3 regions of the Paenibacillus sp. FSL M8-0228 genome follow, and region 3 is predicted to be linked to each of the others. Evidence: riboswitches for the same ligand, from Rfam matches in the RefSeq annotation. Region 3 holds a riboswitch; each other region holds the start of a gene.
What was found. A riboswitch is a leader RNA that binds a small molecule or an ion and turns the genes downstream of it on or off. The one in region 3 is predicted to bind glycine.
Positions count from the first base shown of each region.

Region 1 (9,977 bases), 220 kb from region 3:
TTACTTTCTGTTTCCGTGGGCTCGATCATGATGCACTCCTCTACATTCAGCGGGAAGTAAATTGTAGGTGGATGGTAGCCGAAATCAAGCAGACGTTTGGCTACATCAAGCGTGCGCACTCCAAATTTTTTCAAGCCTCGCCCTGACATCACGAATTCGTGTTTGCAATGTCCAGGGTAGGGCAGATCAAAATATGGAGCGAGCCGATGCATCATGTAATTGGCATTGAGTACAGCACATTCCGATACACGCTTTAAGCCATCAGGACCGTAGCTACGGATATAGGCATAGGCACGGACGAGAATACCGAAGTTCCCGTAAAAGGCTTTAACCCGTCCAATAGAATCTCCCTGTTCCCGGTCCCAGTGGTACACCCCCTGTGGATCCCGTGCGACAAGCGGCTTGGGCAAATAAGGGATGAGCCGTTGCTTTACGCCGACAGGCCCAGCGCCGGGGCCACCGCCACCATGCGGGGTACTCATCGTTTTGTGCAAATTGAGATGCACTACATCGAAGCCCATATCTCCGGGACGGGTAATCCCCATGATGGCGTTGGAGTTCGCCCCGTCATAGTAGAGCAGACCCCCCGCGTCATGCACGATGGCAGCAATGTCAGTGATTTGCTTCTCGAACAGCCCAAGCGTGTTCGGGTTGGTCAGCATGAGCGCAGCAGTGTCGTTGCCTACGGCTTGACGCAGCGCATCCAGATCCACTAGCCCCTCAGGGGTGGAAGGAAGGGTGACTGTTTCGAAGCCTGCGACGGTTGCACTGGCGGGGTTCGTTCCGTGCGACGAATCCGGCACGAGCACCTTGGTACGTCGCTCACTACGTGCTTCGTGGTATGAGCGAATCATCATCAGCCCGGTCCATTCGCCATGGGCGCCCGCGGCGGGCTGAAGCGTGACGGCATCCATGCCAGTTAACGCAGCCAAATCATTTTGGAGCGTATGCAGCAACTCCATGGCACCCTGGATGCTCTCCTCGGGCTGATATGGATGGATTTTGGCGAAGCCTGTATATCGGGCGACATCCTCATTCACCTTCGGATTGTATTTCATCGTACAGGAGCCGAGCGGATAAAATCCATTGTCCACGCCAAAATTGCGCCGGGACAAGGCGGTATAATGCCGAATAACGTCTACTTCGGATACCTCGGGTAATGCTGCAGGTTCGCTGCGCAGCGTATAGTCTGGCAAAAGCTCTGCCACCGGGCGACGGGGAACGTCGCACTCGGGAAGGGAATAGGCGATGCGACCCGGACGGCTCAATTCAAAAATGAGCGCTTGATCGTGTTCCTTTAACAGCTCTTGTTTCTGATCCTGTCCGGTATGTGTCATAGCAATCCCCCCAAGGTGTGCACAAATTGGTCAATCTCTTCTTTGGTTCTTTGCTCCGTCACGGCAATCAACATGTGACCAGCAAGTTCCTCATAGTCCCGGCCCAAATCGTAGCCAGCGATAAATCCAGCAGCTAGCAGCTCGGCCTGGAGTCTGCTCATATCTGTACCCTCAGGCAGTCTCAGGGCAAACTCGTTAAAGGTCGGTGCGTTAAACGAGGCAGTTACGCCCTTCAAGCTCAGCAATTGCTCTAAAGCATACCGGCTTTTATGCAAATTTAGCTCGGCTACTTCCTTGATCCCCTGTCTACCCATAACAGACAAGTATACAGATGCAGATAAAGCTAGCAACGCTTGATTGGAACAAATGTTAGAGGTGGCCTTTTCGCGGCGGATATGCTGTTCGCGCGCTTGCAAGGTCAGCACGAAGCCGCGTTTACCATTGCGATCAGTGGTCTGACCCACAATACGGCCGGGGATACGGCGCATATGTGCCTGAGAAACGGCAAAGTATCCACAGGTCGGACCGCCGAGAGAAGAGGAGATGCCAAGTGGCTGCGCGTCTCCTACCACAATATCCGCGCCCTGTTTGCCGGGTGTCTCCAGCAAGCCAAGTGCCAGTGGGTTGGCACTGACGACCAAAAGACCTTTGTGTGCATGGATGAGGTCAGCCATCGGCTGTAGATTTTCCACGGCTCCGAAAAAGTTGGGGCTTTGGACCAAAACAGCCGCGGTCTGTTCCGATACGGCCGCCGCTAACGCATCAGCATCCGTTACACCGTCCGAACAGCCGATCTCCACGATGTCCAAATTCAATCCGCGTGCATAGGTTGCCAATACCTGACGTGCCTCTGGATGGACGGACCTCGATACGATAAGCTGTTTACGGCGGGTAGCTGCGGCGGACAGTGAGCCCGCTTCCGCCAGTGCAGTCGCTCCGTCGTACATGCTGGCATTAGCTACAGCCATGCCCGTCAATTCGCAAATATACGACTGAAATTCGAAAATGGCTTGTAGCTCGCCTTGGCTTACTTCCGGCTGATAGGGGGTGTAGGCTGTATAGAATTCCGAGCGTGAAGTGATGTGCTGGATGACCGACGGAATATGATGATCATAAATTCCTGCGCCAAGAAAGCTGGCATGTGTGTCTGTATTGGCGTTGTGTCCAGCCAGCTCGGCCAAGTGGCGGGTTAAGGCTTTCTCATCGAGTCGAGAAGAAAGAGGGAGTTCCCCTTGATATCGAATGGCCTCTGGAATGTCACTGAATAAATCATCAATGGATGATACACCCACCACACGCAGCATTTCGGTTTGATCTTGTTCAGTCATAGGGAGATAACGATGCTGCTTCATAGGTTCTGGCTCCTTTCGAAAAGCAAAATTTTAAATCGTAATTAGCTAATAAAAAAGTGTGAGCTGAAAAACCCGGAAGTTCATATCTGACATGTTTGCTTTATTGGAATGAAGAGAGTTTAAGATTAGCGCGGGCGTTTATAAAAGGGTGCTGCCACTACCTCGGCACGCAGGCGTTTGCCACGAATCTCAACCTCCAGCGGTGTGGAGAGGGCACTAAAACGACTGTCCACCAAGGCGAGGCCCAGATTACGCTTCAAGGTGGGCGACTGAGTCCCCGTTGTGACCTCACCGATGCGTTGTCCTTCTGCGAATACCGGATAATGGGCGCGTGGGATGCCGCGATCAATCATTTCCAGCCCGATCAATTTACGAGGAATCCCTTGATCTTTCTGACGTTGCAGTGCTTCTCTACCGATAAAATCTCCTTTATTCAGCTTGACGAAGTACCCTAGACCGGCTTCAAGTGGTGAAATCGTGGCAGATAGCTCCTGTCCGTACAGCGGCAACCGAGCCTCAAAGCGTAGTGTATCCCGAGCACCAAGTCCAGCGGGAATCAGCCCATACGACTCACCGGAACGAAGCAAACCCTCCCATACGGCGGGTGCTTCCGCAGCAGGTACATAAAATTCAAAACCGTCTTCGCCCGTATATCCGGTTCGTGAGACGAGTGCTTTTGCTCCGAACAATGGCACGTTCTCATGAAAGTGGAAAGATGCCAGATTCGTAATATCCGTATCTGCCACGGCTGCGGCAATACGTGCTGCTTCCGGTCCCTGCAATGCCAGCAATGCTATTGCATCAGACACATTCTCCATGTGAACGGATGCAGGCACATGACGAAGTAACCAATCCCAATCCTTATCAATGTTGGAGGCGTTCACAACGAGCATGTAGCGCTCCGGTCCTTTGCAGTAAATAAGCAGGTCGTCTACTACACCTCCATCGGGGTAACACAGGAGTGAATATTGTGCCTGACCTGGTTCCAACTGGCTGACATCATTCGTGGTCACCCTTTGTAGAAAAGCTTCGGCCTCTTTGCCTTCAACCAAAAACTCACCCATATGCGATACATCGAATAAACCCGCACGTTGCCGGACGGCCTCATGCTCCTTTTGGATACCGCTAAACTGAACGGGGAGCTCCCAGCCGCCAAAGTCAATACAACGAACCCCAGACTGCGTCCCGTAGGACGAATATAGCGGTGTTTTTCGCAAATTAGTCATGTTTCCACTCCTATCCGGTGTGATCGGCAAAACAAAAAAGACAGGCCGAAAAAAACGTATAGACAGCAGTCTATACTCTTTTTTCAGCTCTGTCCTTGATACCAGAAAGTTACCCCGGTATGTACCGGGTTTCCTCTTGGGTGATCCGCTCCAATAGCGAATGCTCTCCAGAGATGCGTCCGGCAGAGGTCCTTTTGCCTGAGAGATTCACCTGCAATGCAGGCTTACTCCTTCGGCGCTACCTTCGGGATCAGCAGTATATTACCTGGCTTTGCAGATAACAACTTGATCCGATTCGCGTGCACAACTGTCTCACAAGCGGCAACAGCTATGCGAATCTTTTTGGCAGTCTCTCCCTCTGCGTTCATCCGCGTTTGCAGTTGTCGGGTGTTTCCCAAAGTATTTGCTATAACCCATTAATACGCAAATTCATTCAAAATGTCAATAAAAATGTCATCAAAAACAATAGAAAAAACATTTAATATATAAATAAGGATATGTAAGCGTTTGTTATAAATTATTATATTTTTATATAGAGCGCTATAGGAGGTGATATGAAGTATTTTTGTTAGTATTATTGACATGAGTGTTCGTATTGTCATAATCTTAACCTGTCTAATACAGGTGAGCAAATGCGATTTTATTCATATGGAAGTGAGGGGAACAGAATGGGTGAAGTGAAGCAGCAACTTTGGTATACAGACGAACATGAGTGGGTTCAGCGGACAGAGAATGGAACGGTGCGGATTGGTATTACAGACTTTGCACAGCACCAACTGGGTGATATTGTTTTTGTAGAATTACCTGAGGCGGGAGTAACGATTGAGCAGGGAGCGGAGATCGGTACGATTGAATCGGTGAAGACGGTATCCGACCTTTTTGCTCCGGTGACGGGAACCATATTAAAAGTGAATGAAGCGCTGGAAGGTACACCTGAGCTAGTGAATGAATCTCCATATGACAAAGGTTGGATGGTAGAAGTAGAGATGGATAAAGATGTGGAGGAATCATTGGGCAAACTACTGTCGGCGGATCAGTATGAGCAGTTGATTTCGGAGTAATAAATAGAGCAATGCAGCATGAAATAATAGCGTGTTATTCGGAATTTTATATTGATTTTTAATTGAATAAGAGCATCGTTAGTTTGCTCGATTTTTGTATAAAATAGTCGCTATGATTTGACGTAGCGGCTATTTTTTTGTCTTTTTTTGAAAACGTAATTACGTGTGTTGTTCTGATATAGTGGGTTGTCCCCATATAGGAATCATACATAATCCAGCGCGGTTTTTCGACTAATTTCTATAGCTACAGGTCATATTAAGAAGAATTATGCAGGTATAATATCTTCCTGGATAATTTAAATTTAAATGTTGTCATCAACGTTCATGACGAAAGTACGTTTTCATTTCGTTGATGAAGATAGCGCTGTCATTTAGTATGAATTTTAAGAAAAGGTAGTGATGCTTACCTACAAGGAGGATTTGAATATGAGTACATTGGACGCAAAGCCAAGTTCAAAAGGAGGCACTCGTGTCGCCGTACAGCGTTTTGGCCGTTTTCTTAGCGGTATGGTTATGCCCAATATGGGAGCCTTTATTGCGTGGGGGTTGATTACGGCACTCTTTATTCCGACCGGATGGTTCCCGAACGAAGGTTTTGCACAGTTGGTTGATCCGATGAAAAATTATTTGTTGCCGCTGCTGATTGGTTATACAGGGGGCACGATGATTCACGGACAGCGTGGAGGTGTGATCGGTGCCATCATGACGATGGGTGTCATAGTAGGAGCCGATATCCCGATGTTCCTGGGCGCGATGGTAGCTGGTCCGCTGGCTGCGTGGATATTGAAGAAGTTCGACAAGGCCATTGAAGGCAAAGTCAGATCAGGCTTTGAAATGCTGGTCAATAATTTTTCGGCCGGGATTATCGGTGCCATTCTAGCACTGCTTGCCCATGTGGCGATCGGCCCGGTTGTACAAATGATCAGTCAAGTGTTGTCGGCAGGGGTACAGTTCCTCGTGAACGCGGGGCTATTGCCGCTTGTCAACCTCATTATTGAGCCCGGAAAAGTATTATTTTTAAACAACGCGCTGAATCACGGAGTATTGAGTCCGATTGCGTTGGAGGAAGCTGCAAGAACAGGCAAATCCGTACTGTTCATGCTGGAATCCAACCCTGGGCCGGGGCTTGGTATTTTGCTGGCCTACTGTCTGTTCGGTAAAGGCTCTGCGAAGTCGTCAGCTCCTGGCGCAGTCATCATTCATTTTTTCGGCGGGATTCATGAAATTTATTTCCCTTATATTTTGATGAAGCCGATTCTGATTCTTGCAGCTATAGCTGGCGGTGTTGTGGGAACCTTCTGTTTCATGTTGACAGGTGCCGGACTGGTTGCTGCTCCTTCACCGGGTAGTATCATCGCCTATTTTCTAATGACGCCAAAAGGTGGATATTTGCCAATGCTGAGCGGGGTGATCGCTGCTGCGGTCGTATCCTTTGCTGTTGCAGCAGTGTTACTCAAGACAGGTAAGCAACAAGAAGAGGGGCTGGAGGAAGCTGCATCTCGCCTGAAAGATATGAAAAGTCAAAGCAAGAGTGCCAGTGCTAACGCCACTGTAATGGAAGATAACCACGAATCTGATCGTGCTGCCGAGATTGTCGCAGATCGAACGCTCAAGGATAAATCCGAAGTGAACAAGATTGTCTTTTCCTGTGATGCAGGTATGGGTTCAAGCGCGATGGGTGCCTCGATTTTACGCAAAAAAATGAAGCAGGCGGGCGTAGGCGTAACAGTTACGAATACGGCAATCAGTGAAATTCCACAGGATGCGGATATTGTCATTACGCAAAAAACGTTGACAGACCGGGCTAAAACAGTAGTCCCGAATGCTGAACACATTTCCATTGACAATTTTCTGAAGAGTCCTGAATACGAAGCGCTGGTTGAACGTCTGAAATCCGATTCTTAATCCCCGTCATAGTCAGGCGGACTGTATGCAGTGTACGTCTCCTGCTGGAGGGATGAGCTTGGGAAGGAACGGTATGCGCTTATGAATATTACGAAACGACAACGTGACATCGTGGAATATCTTCTGGAGCAGTCCAAAGAGGTTACTGCCGGGGAAATTGCCACGAAGATCAATGTCAGCACAAGGACGGTTCATCGGGAACTGGGCGCAGTCGAGCATTGGCTGGCAACTCATGAGGTGAAGCTGGAGAAAAAGTCAGGGATTGGTATCTGTATAGATGCAGACCCAGCTCAGCTTGTATGCCTGCGAAAGCAATTGCTGTATACGAATCCAGACGAATATTCGGCTGAGGAGAGAAAGATCGTGGTTCTCTGCATGCTGCTGGATACACGGGAGCCGATCAAGCTGCTGGCGCTGGCTTCAGATCTGAAAGTCACGGTAACTACGGTCAGTCATGATCTGGACGAATTACAAGACTGGATCGGAGATCGAGGGCTCGTGCTTGTCCGCAGACGGGGATATGGTGTCGAGATTACCGGACGGGAGATAGACAAAAGACGGGCGATTTCCGAGCTGGCCCTCGAACATTTGGATGAATCTGATCTGTTTTCCAGCCAGGGAGAGGTTCGTTCTGTGACTCGTGTCTCCGACAAATTGCTGGAGATGATTGGCAGAGGGAACTTGCTGATCGTGGAAAAGGCCCTCTGGCAGCCCCATGAAAAGTGGCTGGAAAACATGGTGGAAAGCAAATATATGGAGTTGCTGATTCAGATTTGCGTTTCGCTGGCACGTCTACGACTCGGGTATGTTATGGATCCTCTTCTCTCCTATTTAAAAACAGATTCGGATGAGAATATCATGCTGCGTACAGCTATGGTAGAACGCATATGCGCAGAATTGTCAGCGGCGCTGGATATTAACTTTCCGGACCCGGAACGATCTTATTTCAGGCTGCTGTTCCGTGATGCCGAGGATCATTCTACCCGGCTGCTGCCGCTCGATGATCTTGTACTGCTGGAGTCGGTTCATGAGTTGATTCGTCGTGTGGAGGAAGAAACAGGCACGCCATTGGAAGAGGACCGTGTTCTGCGTGAAGGACTGATTGCCCATATGGCTCCGGTATTCAAACGTTTGAAGGAAGGCAAGTCGATTCGTAATCCCCTCCTTCAGCAAATCCGCAAGGATTACAGCAGCTTATTCGACTCAGTGAAAAAGGCTGCGGCGGACATGACAGAAATGAAAGTCCCTGATGAAGAGATCGGATTTCTCGTCATGCATTTCGGCGCTTCGCTGGAGCGGCTGCGACAATTGCGGCGGGAGGTGCGGGCCATCGTAGTCTGCACGAGCGGCATTGGTTCATCCAGACTTCTGGCAACAAGGCTCGCCAAAGAGCTGCCACAGATCAAAATTGTGGATAGGGCCTCATGGTACGAGGCGGCGCGGATCCCCAAGGAGGATTATGATCTGATCATTTCGACAGTAGAGCTACCGCTTGAACCAGATCGCTATCTTAAGATCAGCCCGCTGCTGACGCAGGAGGAGAGTGATCGCCTGCGTCAATTTATCCAGCATATTACACTCAATCATCCTGATGACCATCAGCAGGAACACGTCGTTCAGCCCGGTCAGGACATGGAGTGGCTTACCGGTCTGCGGAAAAGTCTCGATGAAATTGTACACATTGTACAGCAATTTCAAGTGTACCCGCTGGAAAATCAGGAGATGGATATGGCGGCGACCGTAGAGGCTATATGCATGTTGGAGGCGGGGCGGGGGAATGTTACAGAGCCTTCTGCGGTTGCTGCACAACTCATGGAAAGAGAGCGCCAAGGTAGTCAGGTGATCTCTGATACCTCCATTGCTTTAGTTCATACGCGTAGCCACTATATTCGCAAACCTTCGCTTACCTTGTATAAGCTGGCAGAGCCGCTGTTGGCGGATACAGGCGAACAGGTAGAATGCGTGCTGCTCATGTTGGGACCTCGTGAGCTGCCGAGAGAAAGCTTGGAGGTATTGAGCGAGATTAGTGCATTACTCTTGCAGGAAGACATGGTTACGCTACTGGAACACGGTAGCAGGGATCATATTGTCAATTATATATCGAGTGAGCTAGCTGGATTTTTACACAGTAAATTAGGGACAGGGAGGAACCTACCGTGAGTATTATGACGATAGACAAAGTAAAAATGAATGCAACCGCCAAAGACAAATATGAGGCGATTCGTATGGCTGGACAAATCCTGCTGGATGCAGGACATATTTCAAGTGAGTACATTGACAAGATGCTGGAACGCGAGGAGATCGTGTCCACCTATATCGGGAACGGGCTGGCTATTCCACATGGCACCAAGGAATCCAAGACGCTTATTCAATCCACAGGCATTTCCATCGTCCAGTTTCCGCAAGGCGTAGATTTTGGGGGAGAAAAAGCATACATGGTAATCGGCATTGCAGCACAAGGCGGCGATCATATGGAGATTTTGACGAGTATCGCTGTGGTGTGTGCGGAGGAAGAAAATATGGATAAACTTCGCAATGCGGTGACCCCACAGGAAATTATAGATCTGTTCGAAAGTGAGCTGGAGCTATGAGAGCCGTCCACTTTGGAGCAGGAAATATCGGTCGCGGCTTTATCGGATTGATTCTGTCGCGTGCAGGCTATGAGGTTGTTTTTTCAGATGTCAACGACACCCTTGTATCCGAGTTACGCCGTCGTAAACAATACACCGTAGAATTAGCCAATGATACAAAGGATACGGAGCTGGTCACGAATGTGACGGCGATTGACGGCAAGGATGCAGCGGCTGTAGCCGATGCAGTAGACCACGCAGATCTGGTAACGACCGCGGTAGGGGTCAGCATCCTCAAGCACATAGCAGCAGGTATTGCGGAAGGAATCAAGCGGCGGGTAGAGAGAGGAGCGAGGCCGCTGCATGTGATTGCCTGTGAAAATGCAATCGGAGGTAGTGCGCAACTGAAAGAGCATGTTTTTGCGCTATTAGATGAGGCGACCCGTGCCAAGGCTGAGGCTTCGGTGTATTTTCCAAATGCTGCCGTAGACCGGATTGTGCCGATCCAGCAACACGAGGACCCGTT
Region 1 covers NZ_JBBOXA010000001.1:4,241,259-4,251,235, reverse strand. Annotated here, with positions in the region: gene gcvPB (aminomethyl-transferring glycine dehydrogenase subunit GcvPB) at 1-1,337, opposite strand, end outside; gene gcvPA (aminomethyl-transferring glycine dehydrogenase subunit GcvPA) at 1,334-2,689, opposite strand; gene gcvT (glycine cleavage system aminomethyltransferase GcvT) at 2,815-3,915, opposite strand; glycine riboswitch at 4,092-4,191, opposite strand; gene gcvH (glycine cleavage system protein GcvH) at 4,584-4,976, shown strand; gene MKY98_RS18940 (PTS mannitol transporter subunit IICB) at 5,403-6,881, shown strand; gene MKY98_RS18935 (BglG family transcription antiterminator) at 6,963-9,041, shown strand; gene MKY98_RS18930 (PTS sugar transporter subunit IIA) at 9,038-9,472, shown strand; gene MKY98_RS18925 (mannitol-1-phosphate 5-dehydrogenase) at 9,469-9,977, shown strand, end outside.
Region 1: linked by a shared signal. The riboswitch ahead of gcvT (glycine cleavage system aminomethyltransferase GcvT) and the one ahead of MKY98_RS20115 (alanine/glycine:cation symporter family protein) in region 3 are both predicted to bind glycine.

Region 2 (9,977 bases), 4.0 Mb from region 3:
GGACTATACTGCAACTTTGACGGCTACTTATGCGGATGGGCGTAAGGAAGATGTAACACAGGATGCAGAATGGGCTTCAAGCGCGGAAGATATTGCCTCTGTGTCCAAAGGAACGATTACGGGTAAATCTGCTGGTAAAGCGGTTATTACAGCGACCTATAATGGCAAAAAACTAACAATTAACGTACAAGTGGGCCTTGTAGACCGTCTGGAAACAGACTCGCGTGTAATTGCGCTTGGTGCTCAGGAAACGAAGCAGCTGAAAGTAACAGGAGTTAAGAGTGGTGGTACAAAAACAGATGTAACCAAGGATGCCACCTGGACAACTAGCAATGTAAAAGTGGTTGAAGTTAGCGAAGGTTTGATCAAAGCGAATGGTAGTGGTAAGGCAACTGTGACTGCTTCATATGGCAAGCAAAACATTACGTTTACGGTAGAAGTGGACGTAGCGCAAAAGATTGAAGCGGATGCAATCGCGCTATCGCTCAAATCTGGAGATCAAAAAACCATCGCGATTGTGGTTAAATCGAGCGATGGTAAAGAAAAGGATGTTACAACCCAAGCTGAATGGAAAACGTCCAATTATAAGGTAGCCACTGTTAAAAAGGGTCAGGTTACCGCGGTCAGCTACGGTAAAGCTAACATTCAGGCGAAGTTCGGCGGGAAGATAATCAGCGTACCTGTAGATGTTGATACGCTTAAATATTTGCAAACAGACGAAGTCGCCTTGAATTTGAAGGCAGGACAGCTGGCTAAGGTTACGGCTACAGCCACGTATAAGGATGAGTCGGAGAAGGATGTTTCCAAACCGGCTGTCTGGTCCTCGTCCAGAATTATTGTGGCGACCGTCAAAGACGGTAACATTAAGGCACAGGGCAAGGGCAAAGCAGTAATTACTGTGAAATATGCAGGTAAAATGACGAAGATACAGGTAACCGTTCAGTAATCTGTAACCCGACTAAAAAGAAAAAGAGCAAGCATACGTCCAGCGACGATATGCTTGCTCTTTTCTTTATAAGGGCGAATTCTCTTTCCCTAGGACAATGTAGGGGAGAGGTAGTCGCCTTGTTTTATAGAGGAAAAGTAATTGGTTTAAAGCTTAGAAATTACGACTTATTCTTCTTGATTGATGCGTTGCGTGTAAGTGATTCGGTCAAACGCTTGCCAGTCGGCGTCTGAGCCAAGCCGCCTTTGGCGGTCTCGCGGTGCTTCGACGGCATCGCGCTGCCGACTTCAAGCATCACGTCAATGACTTCGTCAGACGGAATAGCGCTGCGCACACCCGCCAAAGCCATGTCCGCTGCGGCAAGCGCAGTCACGGCTCCCAGCCCGTTGCGCACGATGCACGGAATCTCCACGAGTCCGGCGACGGGGTCGCAAATCAGGCCGAGCGTGTTCTTAAGAGCGAGGCCCACGGCGTGAACAGCCTGTTCAGGCGTACCACCGCGCAGCTCGACCATAGCGCCAGCGGCCATCCCGATAGCTGAGCCAATCTCAGCCTGACAGCCTCCCTCCGCGCCAGAAATGAAGGAGTTGTTGGCGATCACGTAGCCAATGGCTCCAGCGGCGAATAGGCCGTTCACCATATGCTCATCATCCCAGCCGAACCGTTCCTGCGCACTGATGAACACACCAGGGATAACCCCACATGAGCCTGCGGTAGGAGTGGCGACAATGCGACCCATGGATGCATTAACCTCCGACACGGAGAGGGCATAAGCCATGGCGAGCGCGGAGGCATCACCGGAGCAGGTCTCCCCTGACCGCAGATACTCGGCCAGGCGCTTGCCGTCGCCGCCCGTCAATCCACTGCGGGATACGGTGTCTTGTGTCTGACCGCGATGAACGGCTTCCTTCATGATTTCATAATAATCAGACATTTGGCGAAAGATTTCTTCCTCCGTTGTATTCGTTTCTTGTACCTGTTCTTGAATCATCAAGCGGCCAATCGTGGTGGATTCTTCAGCGCATAAAGCGCTGATCTCATGCAGATGGCTAAACCGCATCGGATTCAGCTCCTTTTTTCAAATTAATCATCTTAATTTCATACATATGAGGTAAAGAACGCAGTTCCGCAATCAGTTCAGCTGGAGCAGAACTGTCCGTTTCAATGGCGGTGAGTGCTTCACCATCCCGGCCTTTGCGATCTACGTGCATATAGGCAATGTTAATGTGGGCCGCGCCCAGCGCTGAAGTTATTGCGCCCAATGTACCGGGCTTATCCGAGTGGAGAAGCACCAGCGTAGGCAGCTCCCCGGTCAGATTGACCCGGAATTCGTTGAGTTGCTGGACATGGATGCTGCCGCCGCCGATGGAGGAGCCCAGCAGTGTGCGCTGATCCTCGCCCTTCCACAACTCGAAACGGACGGTGTTCGGATGAGGAGCGGGGAGTCCACTGACGGCGAATTCCACGGTCATCCCGGCTTGCTCGGCCCATTGCTCGGCATCTGGAATCCGGTGATCGTCCGTATCGTAATTAAGCAGTCCTGCGATGAGCGCCAGATCCGTACCGTGTCCTTTATACGTATCGGCAAAGGAGCCGTACAGTGTCATACGGGCACGGTCAGGCTGCGCCCCGAGCCAGTGCCGGGCAACGCGTGCGAGTCGCACCGCGCCTGCGGTGTGTGAACTGGAAGGTCCGGTCATGGCCGGGCCGATAATAGAAAATACATCTTTGAAACGCATGGTGTGGCCCCCTGTATGTTCTAATACCATACTATATGGTATTTCCGCGTCTTTGCGCGGTTATGACGGTTCCTAATGCTGACGCACAATGTGAGCACAAAAAAAGGACAGGATAAGGAAGTTTCCCTTATCTCTGTCCTCGTTACCTGAGAGTTTCGTGCGGTGTTCTTACCGCCTTACCCCTTGGGTGGCTTGCGCTCTCTCCAGAGTTGCGTCAGATGACGATACATGGACCTGAGAGATTATCCGCCAGCCGGGTGCTGGCGTCTTGCTCCTTCGGTGCCGCCAGAGTGTAAGCCTCCTGGACAGACTCTCCCGTCATCTTCATTCGCGTATACCGTTCTACATGTCTTTCTTAGCGTAATGTATGACGTGCTCGGTGTCAATCACAGGGTTTAATTTTTACATAAACAGGTGCATTTCCAATAAAAAAGATTAAAGTTTACATAATTACGGATGAAATCAGGAAGGAATTAGAAGATTGGCGGCTAATCTGATAGAGGACAAGTACATTTATGGAAATCATAGGAGGGATATTGACGTATGGTAAAAGGCTTGCGGTTCACAGGTTCACGCTTAAAAGGGATGCTGCATCTAGCAGCGATCGTTTCACTGCTGATCGGGATCTTCGTTCCGTTCGGTCAGATCAAGGCAGAGGGAGCATTGACAGTAGCCGAAGCACTTCAGGGCCAAAGCAGTGGAGGTACGGTGACGGTAGAAGGTTATATCGTCGGACATGCCACCGGATCGAAAACGGCTAACTTTTCTTCTCCGTTTGCGAATGATTTTAACGTACTGATTGCCGACCAGGCCAATGAACGTAGCACGTCTAATCTATTGGATGTACAGCTGACATCCGCGTACAGAGGGCAATTTGGGCTAACAGGCCATCCTGAGCTGATTGGCAGCAAAATCCGTGTGACGGGTACACTCGGCGCCTACAATAATTTTGGTGGAGTGAAAAGCCCAAGCGCTGTTGAACTGGTGAACGGAAGCGAGCCAGGGGAACCTGGTGAACCTGAACCTGGCAACCCGGGTCAACCCGGTACTACATTGCCGGATGGAAAAGGCAAAAAGGTGCTGCTCGATAATACGCACGCACAGACCGCTGGTGCAGCAGATTGGGTCATTGAAGGCGCCTTCTCCGACTTTGCCAATGGACTGCGTAATGTAGGCTTTACGGTAGACCCATTAAATCGTCCCATTCCTTTTACTTATGGAGAGCAGGCCATAACCTATGACAAGCTGCGCCAATATGATGTGTTCATTATTGGTGAAGCGAATGTTGCCTTTAAGGCATCCGAGCAGGCTGCCCTGCTGCAATACGTGAATAACGGAGGGAGCGTCTTCTTCATCTCCGATCATTATAATGCAGATCGTAACAAAAACCGTTGGGATTCCTCCGAGGTTATGAATGGCTACCGTCGTGGAGCCTATACTAATCCGGCCAAAGGCATGACTGCAGAAGAGGCTGCATCACCGGCAATGCAAGGATTAACAAGCTCCGATTGGCTGGCGGCCAACTTTGGCGTTCGTTTCCGTTACAATGCGCTCGGTGATGTGAATGCTACCGACATTGTAGCCGCAGATCAATCTTTCGGTATTACCAAGGGTGTGCGCTCGATTGCCATGCATGCAGGATCTACGCTGGCTATTATTGATCCTACCAAGGCTAAAGGCATTGCTTATATCCCTTCAGGCACGAAAAAATGGGGGAATGCGGTAGATCAGGGGGTTTATAACGGCGGGGGCCGTGCGGAAGGACCTTATGCCGCTATCTCCAAGGTAGGCCATGGCAAGGCGGCATTCATCGGTGATTCTTCCCCTGTAGAAGATGCTACACCGAAATATGTGCGTGAGGAAAACGGACAGTCGAAGAAGACATATGATGGCTTCAAAGAAGTGGATGATTCAACCTTCCTGGTGCAAACGGTTCAATGGCTTGCATGGAAGCAGGACTACACGAAATTGTCTGATGTGGCAGGTTTGACTCTGGATCAACCAACGAAGCTTCTGCCATTCGAAGAGCCTGCGGCGTCCACGGAACCACAGCCTGAGCCTTGGTCTGCTCCGGCAGCAGGCTACAAATGGTACGATCCTAGAACATTCAAGTCTGGCTCCTATGGAGCGGCTTCGTAAATTATATTGTCAGGAGCTCAATGTGAGCTTGGGTTAGTTAGTCGTTTGATCCCTGCTGAGGGATCAGGCGACTTTTTTTGTGATGAAAATTAACCTGTGGTTGGTTATTTCATTACATTTTGTGCCAGAAAGGCCGCACTATTGCTGGATCATTGATTTTTTAAATGATGTTGATAGCATAATCTTAATTGATATATCCATATACTGGTGATAGGATGTATTCAAATTATTCCGACAAAAACGGTATGTAATGTTCATGAGAGGTTTTAAACATCAAACATGGTGAGAATAAGCGGGACAAGACCATGGAGAATGGAGGAAGCGCGCATTGAATACCGAACCTGTGTTGGAAATTAAAGGATTATCCGTATCTTTTCGCATCCAGGATCAATATCACCCCGCAGTCGACCATCTGGATCTGACGGTCAACCCCAATGAAGTGCTGGCTGTAGTCGGAGAATCCGGCTGTGGCAAAAGCGCGTTAGCGCTTTCGATCCCGCAACTGCATGACATGGAACGCACGCGTGTAGAGGGGGAGGTCTTTTTTAAAGGAACGGACTTGAACCGTCTTTCCTCAGGGCAAATGAATAAAATCCGCGGAGCGGGAATTGGCATGATCTTTCAGGACCCGTTGACAGCACTCAACCCGTTGATGAGCATTGGCAAGCAGATTGAGGAAAATCTCGATTATCATACGTCACTATCTACGAAGCAAAAAAGGGAACGTGTGCTTGAGCTGCTGGAAAGTGTAGATATACCGAATCCAGTGCGTGTGTATGATCAGTATCCGCATGAACTGTCAGGAGGGATGCGGCAGCGTGTGATGATCGCGATTGCCATAGCTTGCCGACCTTCTCTTATTATTGCAGATGAGCCGACGACTGCGCTCGATGTAACGATCCAATCGCAAATTCTCGACTTGCTCAAACAGCTTCAACAGGAGACTGGGAGCGGTATTATCCTGATTACGCACGATCTTGGTGTTGTGGCAGAAGTAGCCGACCGCGTGGTGGTCATGTATGCCGGAGAAATCGTGGAGAGCGCTGATGTTTTTGAATTATTCAGGCATCCACAGCATCCGTATACGCGTTCTTTGCTTGCTTCCATGCCGGGATCGCATACCAAGGGGGAATCACTGCATGTCATCGGCGGCATTGTTCCCTCATTACAAGATATCCCCCGCAATAGCTGCCGCTTTGCTCCACGTATTCCCTGGATTCAGCAGAGGGTGCATGAAGACCATCCCCAATTAAATGAAATTTCCCCTGGACATTGGGTCCGTTGTACATGTTATCAGCATTTCCATTTTGAAGACGAGGCAAAGGGGGAGGCTGCTCATGGCACTACTGGAGTTAAATGATTTGAGGGTGCACTATCCGGTGCGCGGTGGTTTCTTCCAGCGTGTTATCGATCAGGTGAAAGCAGTGGATGGCGTGTCGATCAGCATTGAGGCAGGCCAGACCTACGGGCTGGTGGGGGAATCTGGCTGTGGGAAAACGACGACAGGCAGGACGATCATCGGTCTAAATAAGCTGACGAGCGGACGGATTTTGTTTAAAGGAAAGGACCTTGCAGCTCTAAGTAGTAACAATCGTCATCCATTGCGTAGAGATATTCAGATGATTTTTCAGGACCCATACTCTTCGCTTAACCCGCGTAAGCGCGTATTGGATGTCATTGCTGAACCGCTGCGAAATTTTGAAAGGCTGAGTAGTGAGGAAGAACGGAGAAAAGTACAGACGTTGCTGGAAAAGGTCGGCTTGAACGCCGATGCAGCCTATAAATATCCGCATGAATTTTCCGGGGGGCAACGACAGCGGATCGGGATCGCGCGTGCGCTGACATTAAACCCCAAGCTGATCATTGCTGATGAGCCAGTGTCAGCACTGGACGTTTCCGTGCAGGCACAGGTGCTTAATTTTATGAAGGATGTGCAGCAGGAATTTAATTTGACGTATTTGTTCATCAGCCATGATTTAGGTATTATCCGCCATATGTGCGACCAAATCGGTATTATGTATCGGGGCCGTCTAGTGGAGCAGGGGAGCGAGCAAGATATTTATGAGCGTCCACAGCATCTGTATACCCAGCGCCTCATTGCAACCATTCCCAATATTGATCCTACAAAACGGCTGGAAAATGCTCAAAAAAGGCGAATGCTTTTATCCTCCTACAAAACAGAGCTACCCAAACATCTAGACGCGAGTGGAAAATCGTTTGCACTAAAATCAGTAAGTCCATCCCATCAAGTCGCGCTACCATAAGGGGGTACAGAATATGTGGAAATTTACACTGCGTCGGCTACTGGTTATGATCCCTCAACTTTTTGCACTGAGCGTGCTTATATTTTTCCTGGCTAAGGCTATGCCGGGGGATGCCCTGACAGGACTTATTACTTCGACACCCAATCTGAATCCGGCCGCACTGGAAGAGCAGCGACAAAGACTGGGACTGAATGACCCGGTGTGGATGCAGTATGGGAACTGGCTCGTCCAGCTTGCTCACGGGGATCTGGGCAAATCTTATGTACATAAAATTAGCGTTACCGATCTGATTGGCAGCCGTCTGGGGAACACGTTCTTTCTGGGCGTAGTCATTCTGGTTCTGACGTATCTGATCGCCATCCCGCTCGGCGTACTCAGCGGTCGTTATCAGCATAGTCTGCTGGACAAAACCGTAGTGGGCTATACCTATCTCAGCTTTGCGACACCTCTATTTATACTCGCGTTGCTGCTGCTGTATGTATTCGGCTTTAGGCTCGGCTGGTTTCCAACCAGCGGCAGTGTGGATGTAGGTGTGGAGCCGGGGGCATGGTCATATTACGTGAACAAGTCGTATCATCTCATTTTACCGGCGGTTACAGGCGCATTGCTCAGTACAACGGCTACGATTCAGTATTTGCGCAATGAGGTCATTGACACAAGACTGAAGGATTTTGTGAAAACAGCGCGTTCCAAAGGGGTACCCGAAGGTAAAATTTATTCCCGCCATATTTTCAAAAACTCTCTATTGCCGATTGCTGCCTTTTTGGGCTATGACCTGACGGGAGTCATTGCAGGCAACATTTTTCTTGAATCTATTTTCGGTTATCCGGGGTTGGGCCAATTATTTCTTCAGTCCATCACTCAACGGGATTTTTCAGTCGTGAACGCGCTGGTCATGATTTCTGGCTTCTTGGCACTATTAGGGACCCTTTTATCTGATGTCATCCTGAGCAAGGTCGATCCCCGCATTCGAATTGAATAGCGAACAAGTCTAGAGAAAGGGAGGGATTATGGTGTCTATACAGGTGGAGGAGGTTTTCACGCCGGGAATCATTCGTAAATCACCATCCAGTTGGTCTGTACTACGTCGTGAGCTGGTGCGTGACAAAATGGCCTTGGTTTCCATTGGCTTTGTGATTCTGTTCTTGATCTTTATATATGCCTCTGTCCTGTTTGTAAATCAGGATGTAGTCACGACGGTCGATTTGGGCGCGATTCGTGAAGCTCCAGGCTCAGTGCATTGGCTGGGGACAGATCGAGCGGGCAGAGATATTTTCGGCCAACTGGTCATTGGAGCCCGCAATTCCTTCACTATTGGCTTTACGATTACATTGTTATCCGCCGCTATTGGCTTAACATTAGGTTTACTGGCTGGTTTTTATGGGGGAATGGTCGATAACATCATCATGCGGATTATTGATTTTATTTTGGTGCTTCCATTTTTGATGTTGGTCATCGTATTTGTCAGCATTGTACCCAAAAGCGGCATAGGGTCCTTTATTTTTATCATGACTGCCTTTTTATGGATTGGAAAAGCACGCCTGATCCGGGCGAAGGTGTTGTCGGAGCGCGAACTGGATTATGTGCAGGCTTCCAAAACCCTTGGCACACCCAATTGGAAAATCATCTGGTTTGGCGTGCTGCCCAATCTTAGCTCGGTCGTGATCGTCAATCTGACCCTCAGTCTCGCGGGGAATATCGGGATTGAGACCGGGCTTTCTTATCTCGGCTTTGGCTTACCGGAATCTACGCCAAGCTTGGGTACACTGGTGAGTTATGCCAATGACCCGGATGTTTTGCAGAATAGCTGGTGGATGTGGTTACCTGCCTCACTGCTTATTTTGGTGTTAATGCTGGCGATTAACTTTATTGGCCAGGCGCTCAAACGCGCCACGGATGCCAGACAACGATTGGGTTAACCGAAGTTCAAGGATAAGGACAATGACAAGGAGGGATTTACAATGGTTAAACACTGGAAAAAAGGGATTCTGCCTGTTCTAGCTGCAATTTTGGTACTTTCATTGGCGGCATGCAGCGGTTCGCCTTCCGCTTCAAATGGAGGGAAATCGTCTGACGGTACAGGCGGCTCAGGGTCCGACAGCAAACAGGTGAATGCGACAGCGCTGGCGAAGGCGATCAAGAACGATAAGGCCCCGATTAAGGGTGGCATCATCAATTATGCACTCGTGTCTGATACCCCTTTTGAAGGCATTCTGAATCCTGTATTTTATGAAGGCAATCCTGATTTTGAAGTCTTCCAGTTTTTTTATCCTTCTATGTTTTCGATTGACTCCAATCTGAATATTGACAATAAAGGGGCGGCGACGATTTCCTTTTCCCCAGACAATAAGGCGGTGACTGTGAAAATTGATCCCAAACTGAACTGGACGGATGGTAATCCCGTAACGGCGGAGGACTATGCTTTTTCCTATGAAGTGATCGGTCATAAAGACTACGAAGGTCCGCGTTATGATAGTTTTATGACGAATATTGTGGGTATGGAAGATTATCACTCGGGTAAGGCCAAAACCATTTCTGGCATCAAAGTGCTCAATGAGAAAGAGGTTACCATTCATTTCAAGGAACCTAATCCTTCGGTGAAATCGGGACTTTGGTCTACACCCCTGGAGAAAAAGGTGTTTCAGAATATCCCCGTGAAAGATATGGCCGGATCAGACCCTGTCCGTAAAAATCCGATTGGCTATGGGCCGTTCAAAATTAAATCCATGGTTACAGGTGAATCTGTGGAATTTGTCAAAAATGAGGATTATTTTCACGGTGTACCCAAGCTGGATGGCCTTCATCTGAAGGTGGTGAACCCGAATGTCATTACCGAGGCGCTGAAAAGTGGAGAAGTCGACTGGGCCAGCTATCCAACCACCCGTTACA
Region 2 covers NZ_JBBOXA010000001.1:429,412-439,388, forward strand. Annotated here, with positions in the region: gene MKY98_RS01925 (Ig-like domain-containing protein) at 1-946, shown strand, start outside; gene sdaAA (L-serine ammonia-lyase, iron-sulfur-dependent, subunit alpha) at 1,107-2,006, opposite strand; gene sdaAB (L-serine ammonia-lyase, iron-sulfur-dependent subunit beta) at 1,996-2,685, opposite strand; glycine riboswitch at 2,898-3,013, opposite strand; gene MKY98_RS01940 (DUF6359 domain-containing protein) at 3,229-4,824, shown strand; gene MKY98_RS01945 (ABC transporter ATP-binding protein) at 5,153-6,184, shown strand; gene MKY98_RS01950 (ABC transporter ATP-binding protein) at 6,162-7,088, shown strand; gene opp4B (oligopeptide ABC transporter permease) at 7,102-8,070, shown strand; gene MKY98_RS01960 (ABC transporter permease) at 8,099-9,007, shown strand; gene opp4A (oligopeptide ABC transporter substrate-binding protein) at 9,050-9,977, shown strand, end outside.
Region 2: linked by a shared signal. The riboswitch ahead of sdaAB (L-serine ammonia-lyase, iron-sulfur-dependent subunit beta) and the one ahead of MKY98_RS20115 (alanine/glycine:cation symporter family protein) in region 3 are both predicted to bind glycine.

Region 3 (9,977 bases):
TAAAAACTCAAAAAATAGGTGGTGACTTCAAAGCTAAACTGAAGACAACGCTCGCAGCTCGTTCTGGTGAACCAGACATCGTAGCTCTGAACGACTGGATGGTGGAGCTATTTCCTAGTGCGGATCGTTTTTATGATTTAAGGGAACTCGGAGCAGACCGCCTAAAAGATCAATATTTGGAATGGAAATGGAATCAGGGGATCACTCCTGATGGTAAAATGATTGCATTTCCCATGGATACTGGGCCTACTGCCCTCTTCTATCGAAGCGATCTATTTGAGCAAGCAGGCTTGCCTAGTGATCCTGAAAAGGTTAGTGCCTCGATCCGCACATGGGATGATTACATGGCAGCCGGAGAACAACTTCAGCAGAAATTCGGAAGCCGTTCGTTTTTGGCTGATAATATTGTAAACGTTTACAATCAAGTGCTCGCTCAGCATACAAACCTCTACTTCAAGCCGGATGGCAGCTATATTGGCAATCAATCTCCTGACATCCGTCTGGGCTGGAAAACCGCTGTCGATTTCCACAAGAAGCATCTGCTCGCCAATGCGGATGGCTGGACTCCCGAATGGAACGCTTCGGTCAATAACGGCAAAATTGCCTCTTTTGTAGGGGCTGTTTGGATGAAGCAAGTTCTCACAGAGGCCGCGCCGGATACAGCGGGCAAATGGAGAGTCGCCCGTGCTCCTGGAGGAGACGGCAACCTGGGTGGTTCGTTCATTTCTATCCTCAAATCCAGCAAACATCCCAAAGAAGCCTTTGAAGTCCTGACCTGGCTGCAAAACCCGGAACACCAGTTGGAAGCCTACCACAAAATCGGTCTGTTCCCGTCCACTCCCGGCGTCTATAACGATCCTATCATGGGGATACCCGAGCCTTTCTTTGGGGGTCAGGCCACCGGACTCATCTTCTCCGCCTCCGCACGTCATGTGAAAAGCAGCTATTTCGGCGAGCGCTACCCTGTCATCCACGGCATTGTGACCCGTCGCCTTGCTAATGTTGCCAAGCAGGATGCTAATCCTGATGCATTATGGACGGAAACCATGGAACGAATCGAACGGGAATTACAGCGATAAAAAAACAAAATTCAAAAAAGGCGTGTGGACAATATGCTGAGAGAAATCTGGAAGCACCGTGCCGTTTATGCTGCGATCTCGCCGTTTTATCTGCTGTTTGGCATCTTTGGACTGTTTCCGATTGGTTTTTCATTATACCTGGCGTTTCACAAATGGGACGGAATCGGAGACATGACCTACAACGGCTGGGGCAACTTTCGCTACCTTGTAACAGATCATGAATTTTGGCAGGCTGTAGGCAACACCTTTGTGATCTGGGTGTATGCAACGATTCCAATGCTATTCTTCGCACTGATTATTGCCTTTCTGCTTTATGCCCCATTTGTGAAAATGCGCACCTTATGGCGAGTTGGATTCTTCCTGCCCAATGTGACGTCTATTGTGGCTGTCGCCATCATATTTGGTGCCTTATTTGCCAACAATTTCGGATTTCTCAACTACCTTCTGCAACTCTTGGGACTGCCCATGGTTCAATGGCTGAATGTGCCATGGGGTATCCAAATTGCCATTTCTTCTATGGTCGTATGGAGATGGATGGGCTATAACGCAATCATCTATCTGGCCGGACTTCAGAGTATTCCGCATGTGCTGTATGAGGCCGCCAAAATAGACGGAGCAACCGGAGCGCAAGCTTTTTTCCGCATCACTATCCCCATGCTGCGCCCAGTCATTCTGTTTACGGTCATTACGTCCACCATCGGCGGTATGCAACTCTTCACCGAGCCACAGGTCCTGGTCGGTAATGACGGCGGTTCCGGGGCAAGTGGCATGACCATCGTTTTATACCTGTACCGCGAGTCGTTCATTAACAACTATTTTGGATATGGTGCAGCCGTCGGATGGGGCATGTTCCTCATCATTGCTCTATTCTCCATCATCAACTGGAAACTCGTTCAAGGTAAAAAATAACGATGGGAAGGAGCTTCACAACATGATACAGACACGTGCAAAATCCTTTGTTTTATATGCCGGATTGTTGGTGGGAATCATCCTGTCGATGTTTCCATTTTACTGGCTGATCGTTATGGCAACCCGTACAACTTCAGACATCTATCGTTTTCCACCGCAATTGTGGTTTGGTAGCCACTTCTTGGATAACATAACTAGAGTATTACAGCAGATTAATTTTGCCGGAGCCTTTTTTAATACCCTTTTTGTAGCCGGTTCTGTTACCTTATTGGTTCTGTTTTTCGATTCACTGGCAGGTTTTGCATTCGCCAAGTTTGATTTTCCGGGCAAAAAAGTGCTATTTATCGTTCTGCTAGCTACCATGATGGTCCCTTCACAACTTTCGCTTGTCCCCTCCTTTGTCATGATGGCCGCCTTTGGATGGGTAGGTACGTTCAAAGCGCTTATTATCCCGGGGATGGTAAATGCCTTCGGCATTTTCTGGATTCGTCAATATGCGGAAGAATCCATTCCAAAGGAGCTGCTGGATGCGGGGCGGATGGACGGATGCAGCTTTTTTCGACTGTACTTGAATGTAGCACTGCCTATTCTACGTCCTGCGTTCGCTTTTCTCGGCGCGTTTACCTTTATAGGAGCCTGGAATGATTATTTATGGCCGCTAATCGTCTTAACGGATGAGCGTAAATTCACGCTCCAGATTGCACTGTCACAGTTAAACGGGATTTACAATACGGATTATGCGATGGTCATTGCGGGCACCCTGCTTGCTGTACTGCCACTTATTATTTTGTTTCTTTTCATTAGCCGCCAGTTTATTTCCGATCTTGCCGCTGGTGCGGTCAAAGATTAGATTCACTTGAATTCCCTTATTCATTTCATGTATAATAGTTAATCGTCATTTCAAATAGCTTACATGGTAAAGTTAGGTATTCAACAGGCAATCAGGTTAAGCGATTTACGATTTGAACATGAACTATGAACTGAGGGGAACTTTCCAGATGAACAAATTCACATATTATAACCCCACCAAATTAATATTTGGAGACAATCAAATTGAAGAACTGCAGCAGGAGCTGCTGAATTACGGCAAAAATATTTTACTGATATACGGAGGCGGAAGTGTCAAGCGAAATGGTCTGTATGACCAGGTATTAAACGCGTTAGAGCCGCTACATCTTAACATTCATGAATTGTCCGGCGTAGAGCCGAATCCGCGCTTGTCTACCGTTAAGAAGGGCATCGACATTTGCCGAAATGAAAACATCGACTTCTTACTTGCAGTAGGCGGCGGAAGCGTTATTGATTGCACCAAAGCCATCGCAGCAGGGGCTAAATATGACGGCGATGTGTGGGATATTATCAACAAAAAGCACATGCCGACCGAGGCTCTACCATTCGGCACCATCCTCACACTCGCCGCCACCGGTTCAGAAATGAATCCGGATTCTGTCATCACCAACTGGGAAACGAACGAAAAATACGTATGGGGCAGCGCGGTGACGCATCCGAAGTTTTCGATTCTGGACCCAAAAAACACCTTCTCTGTGCCACGTGATCAGACGGTATATGGCATGGTGGATATGATGAGCCATGTATTTGAACAGTATTTTCACAATGTTAAAAATACACCGTTGCAAGATCGTATGTGCTTTTCCGTGCTGCAAACCGTAATCGAAACTGCACCTAAGCTGTTGGAGGATTTGCACAACTACGAGCATCGCGAAACGATTTTATATGCCGGAACGATTGCTCTTAACGGAACACTGCAAATGGGCTACTTCGGGGACTGGGCTTCGCATACGATTGAACATGCATTATCTGCTGTATATGATATTCCTCATGCTGGCGGTCTGGCGATCCTATTCCCCAACTGGATGAGACATACGGTGGATCAGGATGCTGCACGCATGAAACGGCTGATGCTCAGCATGTTTGACTTAGACACCGTAGATAAAACAGATAGAGAAATCGCTTTGGAGGGTATTGACCGTCTTAGTGCATTCTGGACAAGTCTCGGTGCCCCTTCCACCCTGGCCGATTACAATATTAATGATGAGCAATTGGAAAAAATCGCAACCATTGCAGCCCGTGAAATGGAATATGGAGGCTTCGGTAATTATAAAAAGCTGAATCAAGAAGATATTTTAGCTATTTTGCGTGCATCGTTATAACATTCAAAAGGGAGTGTCCTCAAGCCTGTGATGGCTGAGAGCACTCCCTTTTGAAATTTATGAATTAACCGTTTGTCCCTTTTCTTCTACTTGAATAGCTGCCCCTACACTGGCACCTGCAAGAATGCCCTTTTTCTTACTAGAATTCAGAGAATCCATATAGGTTCGGGTTTCTGCAACGACAATGCCTGATAAGCCGAGCAGTGCAATCAGGTTCGGGAAAGCCATCATTGCGTTAAAGATATCTGCCAGCAGCCAAATCGCATCCAGTTTAATGAACGCGCCCCCGCCAACGAGTAGAATGAACAGATAACGGTATGGCTTAATCCACTTGACCCCAAGCAAATATTCAACACAGCGTTCCCCGTAATAGTTCCAGCCGAGCATGGTGGTGAACGCGAACATAATCAGAATAATTGTGAGCAGTTCTGCCCCCAGCGGGAATGCGCTGGAAAATGCTTGCTGAGTCATCAGACCCGCATCGGTAGGCCCGCTCCACACACCGCTAACCAGTAGCGTCAACCCGGTCATCACACAAATAACCATCGTATCAATAAACACGCCTGTCATGGAAATCAACCCTTGCTCCGCAGGCCATTTGGTTTTGGCAGCTGCGGCTGCAATCGGTGCGCTCCCCAATCCGGCCTCATTGGCAAAAATACCTCTGGCTACCCCACTTCGCATCGCCAGCATAATCGTAGCTCCGGCAAATCCGCCCGTTGCAGATGTAGTTGAAAATGCCGAATGGAGCACCAGCGCAATTGCGGCAGGAAGCTGGTCAGCAAACCGAATCAGTACGATGAGACAGATCAGTACGTACAAGCCTGTTTTAAAAGGAACGACCTTCGTCGATACCTTGGCAATGCTTTTGAGTCCTCCAATAGTAACCAGTCCAGTAAGGATAGCTATAATCAGTGCCGTTACAATGGGCGGAACGCCAAAACTGTTTTCCGTCGAAGATACAATCGCTTTGACCTGCGGAAACGTTCCAATCCCGAACAACGCCACCAGCATGCCCGAAAAAGCAAACAGCATCGCCAGCGGTTTAAAACGACGTCCTAGACCTTTCTCAATATAATACATCGGGCCGCCGGAAAATTGTCCATTCCGATCCTTCACCCGGTATTTTACTGCAAGTACACCTTCCGCATATTTCGTCGCCATCCCAAAAAAGGCTGCAACGACCATCCAGAACAAGGCACCCGGCCCGCCCAGCTTAATGGCTGTCGCTACGCCGACAATACTTCCTGTGCCAACTGTAGCCGCTAGCGCCGTACTCAAAGCCGCAAAACTACTTACATCCCCGCTGCCTTCATTCGGGGCCTTACCGATCAGCTTGATCGCCAGGGGCAGGCGGAATACCTGCAACATTTTCAGACGTATGGTCAGCCACAACCCCGTTCCCATGACAAGAATGATGAGAGGCGCCCCCCATATCCAACTGCTAATCGCTTCTAACACATGTACCAAATTCATTTCAACCCGCTCCTCCAGCATATTAGAAAACAAAAAAGAGTCAAATCAGCTGATTCGACTCCTGGAGAGGTTAAAGGCACGAAAAAATACAACCATCTTGTGCAGGTTTCTGCCTCTAATAGCTCATAAAAAAGCCTAGGGCATTCCCTGTCACAGGTTATTCGCGTCTCTGTCCTTTTGCCTGAGAGTTTAAGCAGATGTTCTCTGCGGTGCACCTTCGGCGCCCAATTAAGGGTCTCTCCAGAGTTCTGTCCGTTTACGGTCCCCGCTTGTGGCTGTAAACAGCCTAAGCACCTGAGAGTTTTGCCCCTTCGGTCGGAACTTTCGTTCCATCTCCCGCAAACATCAACCAGACATATGAAATTTTTATTCATTATACAGAAAACTTTCAGCTTATTACAAGTGAAAAGTTTGTGAAGCCCTCTGAAATATTATTATGTCTATCAAAAAAGCGGGTACAGCAGATTGCATCCTTAGGATGTCCTCTGCTATACCCGCCCGAGACGATATGAAATTACAATTCTTCACCATTGGTTGCTATCACATTTTTATACCAGTTAAAAGAGTCTTTTTTGGAGCGTTTGAGCGTTCCGTTACCGTCATCATCCAGATCAACGTAAATAAATCCGTAGCGCTTGGACATTTCGGAAGTAGACATGCTCACAAGGTCGATAGGGCCCCAGTTGGTGTAACCAATCAGATCAACACCGTCGGCAATCGCTTCCTTCATTTGGACAATATGCTGACGCAAGTAATCAATGCGATACGTGTCATGCACAGAGCCGTCCTCTTCCACCTTATCATATGCACCCAAGCCATTTTCCACGATGAACAGAGGCTTTTGATAGCGATCATAAAACGTATTCAGTGTAACACGCAGGCCGATCGGATCGATCTGCCATCCCCAGTCGGAGGACTGCAGATACGGATTTTTCACGCCGCCAATCAGGTTTCCTGCTGCTTTCTCGCCTTCTGGACCTGCCGATACGGTCAAGGTCATGTAGTAGCTAAATGAGATAAAATCAACCGTATTATTTTTCAAAATTTCGTCATCGCCGGGTTCTGTCTGGATCACAATATTATTTTCTTCAAAATAACGATTCATATAGTTGGAATATTCCCCACGGGCATGCACATCCGTAAAGAATAGGTTCATCTGATTTTCATGCTGGGCTTTCAGTATATCCGCTGGGTTACACGTATGTGGATAGCTTTCTATACGTGCCAACATACAGCCGATCTGAGCACCCGGGATGATCTCATGTCCCCGTTTGGTTGCCAGTGCACTAGCTACAAATTGATGATGCAATGCTTGATATATCGCTTGCTGTTTGTTTTCTACACGGTCAATAACCACACCGCCACCGGTGAACGGACTCATGGTCATTACATTGATTTCATTAAAGGTCAGCCAGTATTTTACTTTATCCTTATAGCGTGTAAACACCGTTTCGGCATAATTGACGTAATGCTGTATGACTTCACGACCCAGCCAGCCATTATACTTCTGAGTCAGACCTAGCGGTGTTTCATAATGTGACAATGTTACCAAGGGCTCAATATTATATTTGCGCAGCTCATCAAATACATTGTCGTAGAATTGCAATCCTGCTTCATTCGGCTCGTGATCATAGCCATTCGGGAAAATCCGCGACCAGTGGATGGACATACGAAATACTTTAAAGCCCATTTCAGCGAACAATGCAATATCTTCTTTGTAGTGGTGGTAAAAGTCCACACCTTCACGTTTTGGGAAACGGGCATTGACTTTGCCTGCCAAAATGTCTTCGAGTCGCTCGGACGAAATCTCTATAGCGTGATCGTTCTTACGTTCCGCTTTGGGTACATAAGCAATCATGTCTGCGCTGGACAAGCCTTTTCCATCTACGTCAAAAGCACCTTCCAATTGGTTGGCTGCAGTTGCCCCGCCCCACAAGAAGTTTTTCGGAAATCCTTTTAGCATCTTCGTCATGGTATAAAGACCTCTTTCCGTATATAAGATTTTTACTTTGGCCTAAGTAATCCCATCAAATGCTGCAAATGTGAATCCATACCTAACGGTAACCGTTCTCCTTTGAAATGCATTGACAGATGCTTTAAAATAGATGTAATGCCCTCATAAGCATCCTAATTGTTGTAACGCGTTTCATGTCAAGTATTTTTTTCTTATGTGAGGAGAAGCACCATGTCGAATCTTGATCAAATTGCAAAACTGGCGGGCTTTTCCAAGGCTACGGTATCCAGAGTATTAAATCAGTCCCCCCATGTCAGTCATGAAACAAGAGCTAAGATTTTGAAAATCATGCAGGAATTAGATTATGTTCCTAATCGGAATGCCATTTCCCTATCCAAGGGTCAGACGCTTCAGATTGGTATCATCACTTCAACGATTAATGAAATTGTTCTTGCTTTTCTGGACAGCTTTGTAGAAATCGCCGGACAATATGAATTCCAGACCATTATTTATACTTCGGGAGAAGACAAAAAGAAAGAGCTTCAAGCTTTTGAAGATTTAAAAAGAAAAAGAGTCGACGCGCTGGTCATCATTTCCTGCGTGAATGACACTGATTTTTTGAGTACCTATTGTAAATATGGCCCGATCGTGGCCTGGCAACGAATGGAGCATACCGATATTCGCTCCGTCGCAATGGATCAATATGAAGGTTACATGCTAGCATTAAAGCATTTGATACAAAAAGGCTATACCCGTATAGCCAATGCTTTTGGTCGTCCGAGCAGCATCAATACCCATAGCAGACAACGAGCCTATGAACAGATCATGAGTGAGCACAATCTGTCAGTGTTGCAACACTGGAATCACTCTTCAATTTATAATATCCGTGATGGCGAACAGGTCGTACGGGATTTGTTACAGCATCGGGGGGAATTCCCAGAGGCTATTTTATGTGCTAACGATTATGTAGCTGTGGGCATTCTCTGCGAAGCACGCAGACAACGGCTGAACGTACCGGGAGATCTGGCGATTGTTGGGTTTGATAACACGGAGCTGTCGCATACGTTGGGGATTACAACCATTCAAAATCCCATCATGGCTCAAGCACAAAATGCTTTTTTCATGCTTTCCCCCCAGCTGATTGGACGCCAAATGGAGCTTCATTCGCTAGAGTACAGCCTCATTGAACGTACGACCACATAAGGTAACGCTTTACTTGCAAATTAGGCAAAAGGGTCTTGATATAAAATGTTTTTTGTCGAAACAGAATAAAAAATGTTGAAATCGCTTTTTTTTGTGCTACAATAGCACTATATCGAAGGATTGTGACCGGTGATGCGGGCAATGCCTGAGTTCAATTGAGTACTATTGCTAACAATAGTATTGAATTGTGCTTAGGCATTTTTTATTGGTAAAGGATGGGAGGGGGAACTTCAATGATTATTGAGAAGGTGCTCAATAACAACGTCCTATTGACTAAAAACGATAAAGGCAAAGAGGTCATCGTGATGGGAAGAGGTATTTCCTTCAAAAAGGTGGCTGGCGATCAAGTCGATGATGATAAAATAGATAAGATTTTCATGTTAAATGAAAACGAGTTCACGGCCAAACTAACCGAGCTGCTGAACGATATTCCTGTATCTCATCTGGAGGTCGTGAATGAAATCGTAACCCATGCAACAGAAGTGTTGGATACGGAGTTAAGCGATAATATTTATTTAACGTTGACCGACCATATTCATTTTGCCATACAACGGCAAGAAAAAGGACTGGCACTCCAAAACGCGATGCTGTATGAAATTAAACGCTTTTACAAAAAAGAATTTGCAGTTGGACTGGATGCTCTCCAAAAAATTGAAAATACGCTCGGAGTAAAATTGGGCGAAGATGAAGCGGGATTTATTGCATTGCATATGGTGAATGCACGGATTGACGGTAACGAAATGAAATCTACACTGAAAATGACTGAGATTGTCCAACATATATTGAACATTATTACGTACCATTACGGGATTGTGCTAGATGAGTCTTCTTTTAGCTATTCGAGATTTTTGACACATTTGCAATATTTTGCGATGCGAGTGATTCGTAAAGAAGTCATTCACAGTGGTGAAGAATTCTTGTACAACCAGGTGAAGCAGACGTATACCGAAGCTTTTGCTTGCGCCCAAAAGATCAATGAGTATCTGGAAAAAACATACGATCAATATTTAAGCAAGGATGAATACGTATATCTAACTATCCATATTCATCGGGTAACTGAGCGTAATAACATATAAGACTAACAACTTCATACCCCTCATCGTTCATGGATTGTGACTGGTAAGGCAGGCAAAACCTAAACTGATGGTGAAATCGACGTTCCCTTATAGGAAGAGTGCGCAGTTT
Region 3 covers NZ_JBBOXA010000001.1:4,458,156-4,468,132, forward strand. Annotated here, with positions in the region: gene MKY98_RS20095 (ABC transporter substrate-binding protein) at 1-1,079, shown strand, start outside; gene MKY98_RS20100 (carbohydrate ABC transporter permease) at 1,113-1,988, shown strand; gene MKY98_RS20105 (carbohydrate ABC transporter permease) at 2,011-2,838, shown strand; gene MKY98_RS20110 (iron-containing alcohol dehydrogenase) at 2,987-4,159, shown strand; gene MKY98_RS20115 (alanine/glycine:cation symporter family protein) at 4,217-5,635, opposite strand; glycine riboswitch at 5,795-5,889, opposite strand; glycine riboswitch at 5,908-5,984, opposite strand; gene MKY98_RS20120 (glycoside hydrolase family 1 protein) at 6,150-7,607, opposite strand; gene MKY98_RS20125 (LacI family DNA-binding transcriptional regulator) at 7,821-8,792, shown strand; gene licT (BglG family transcription antiterminator LicT) at 9,026-9,868, shown strand.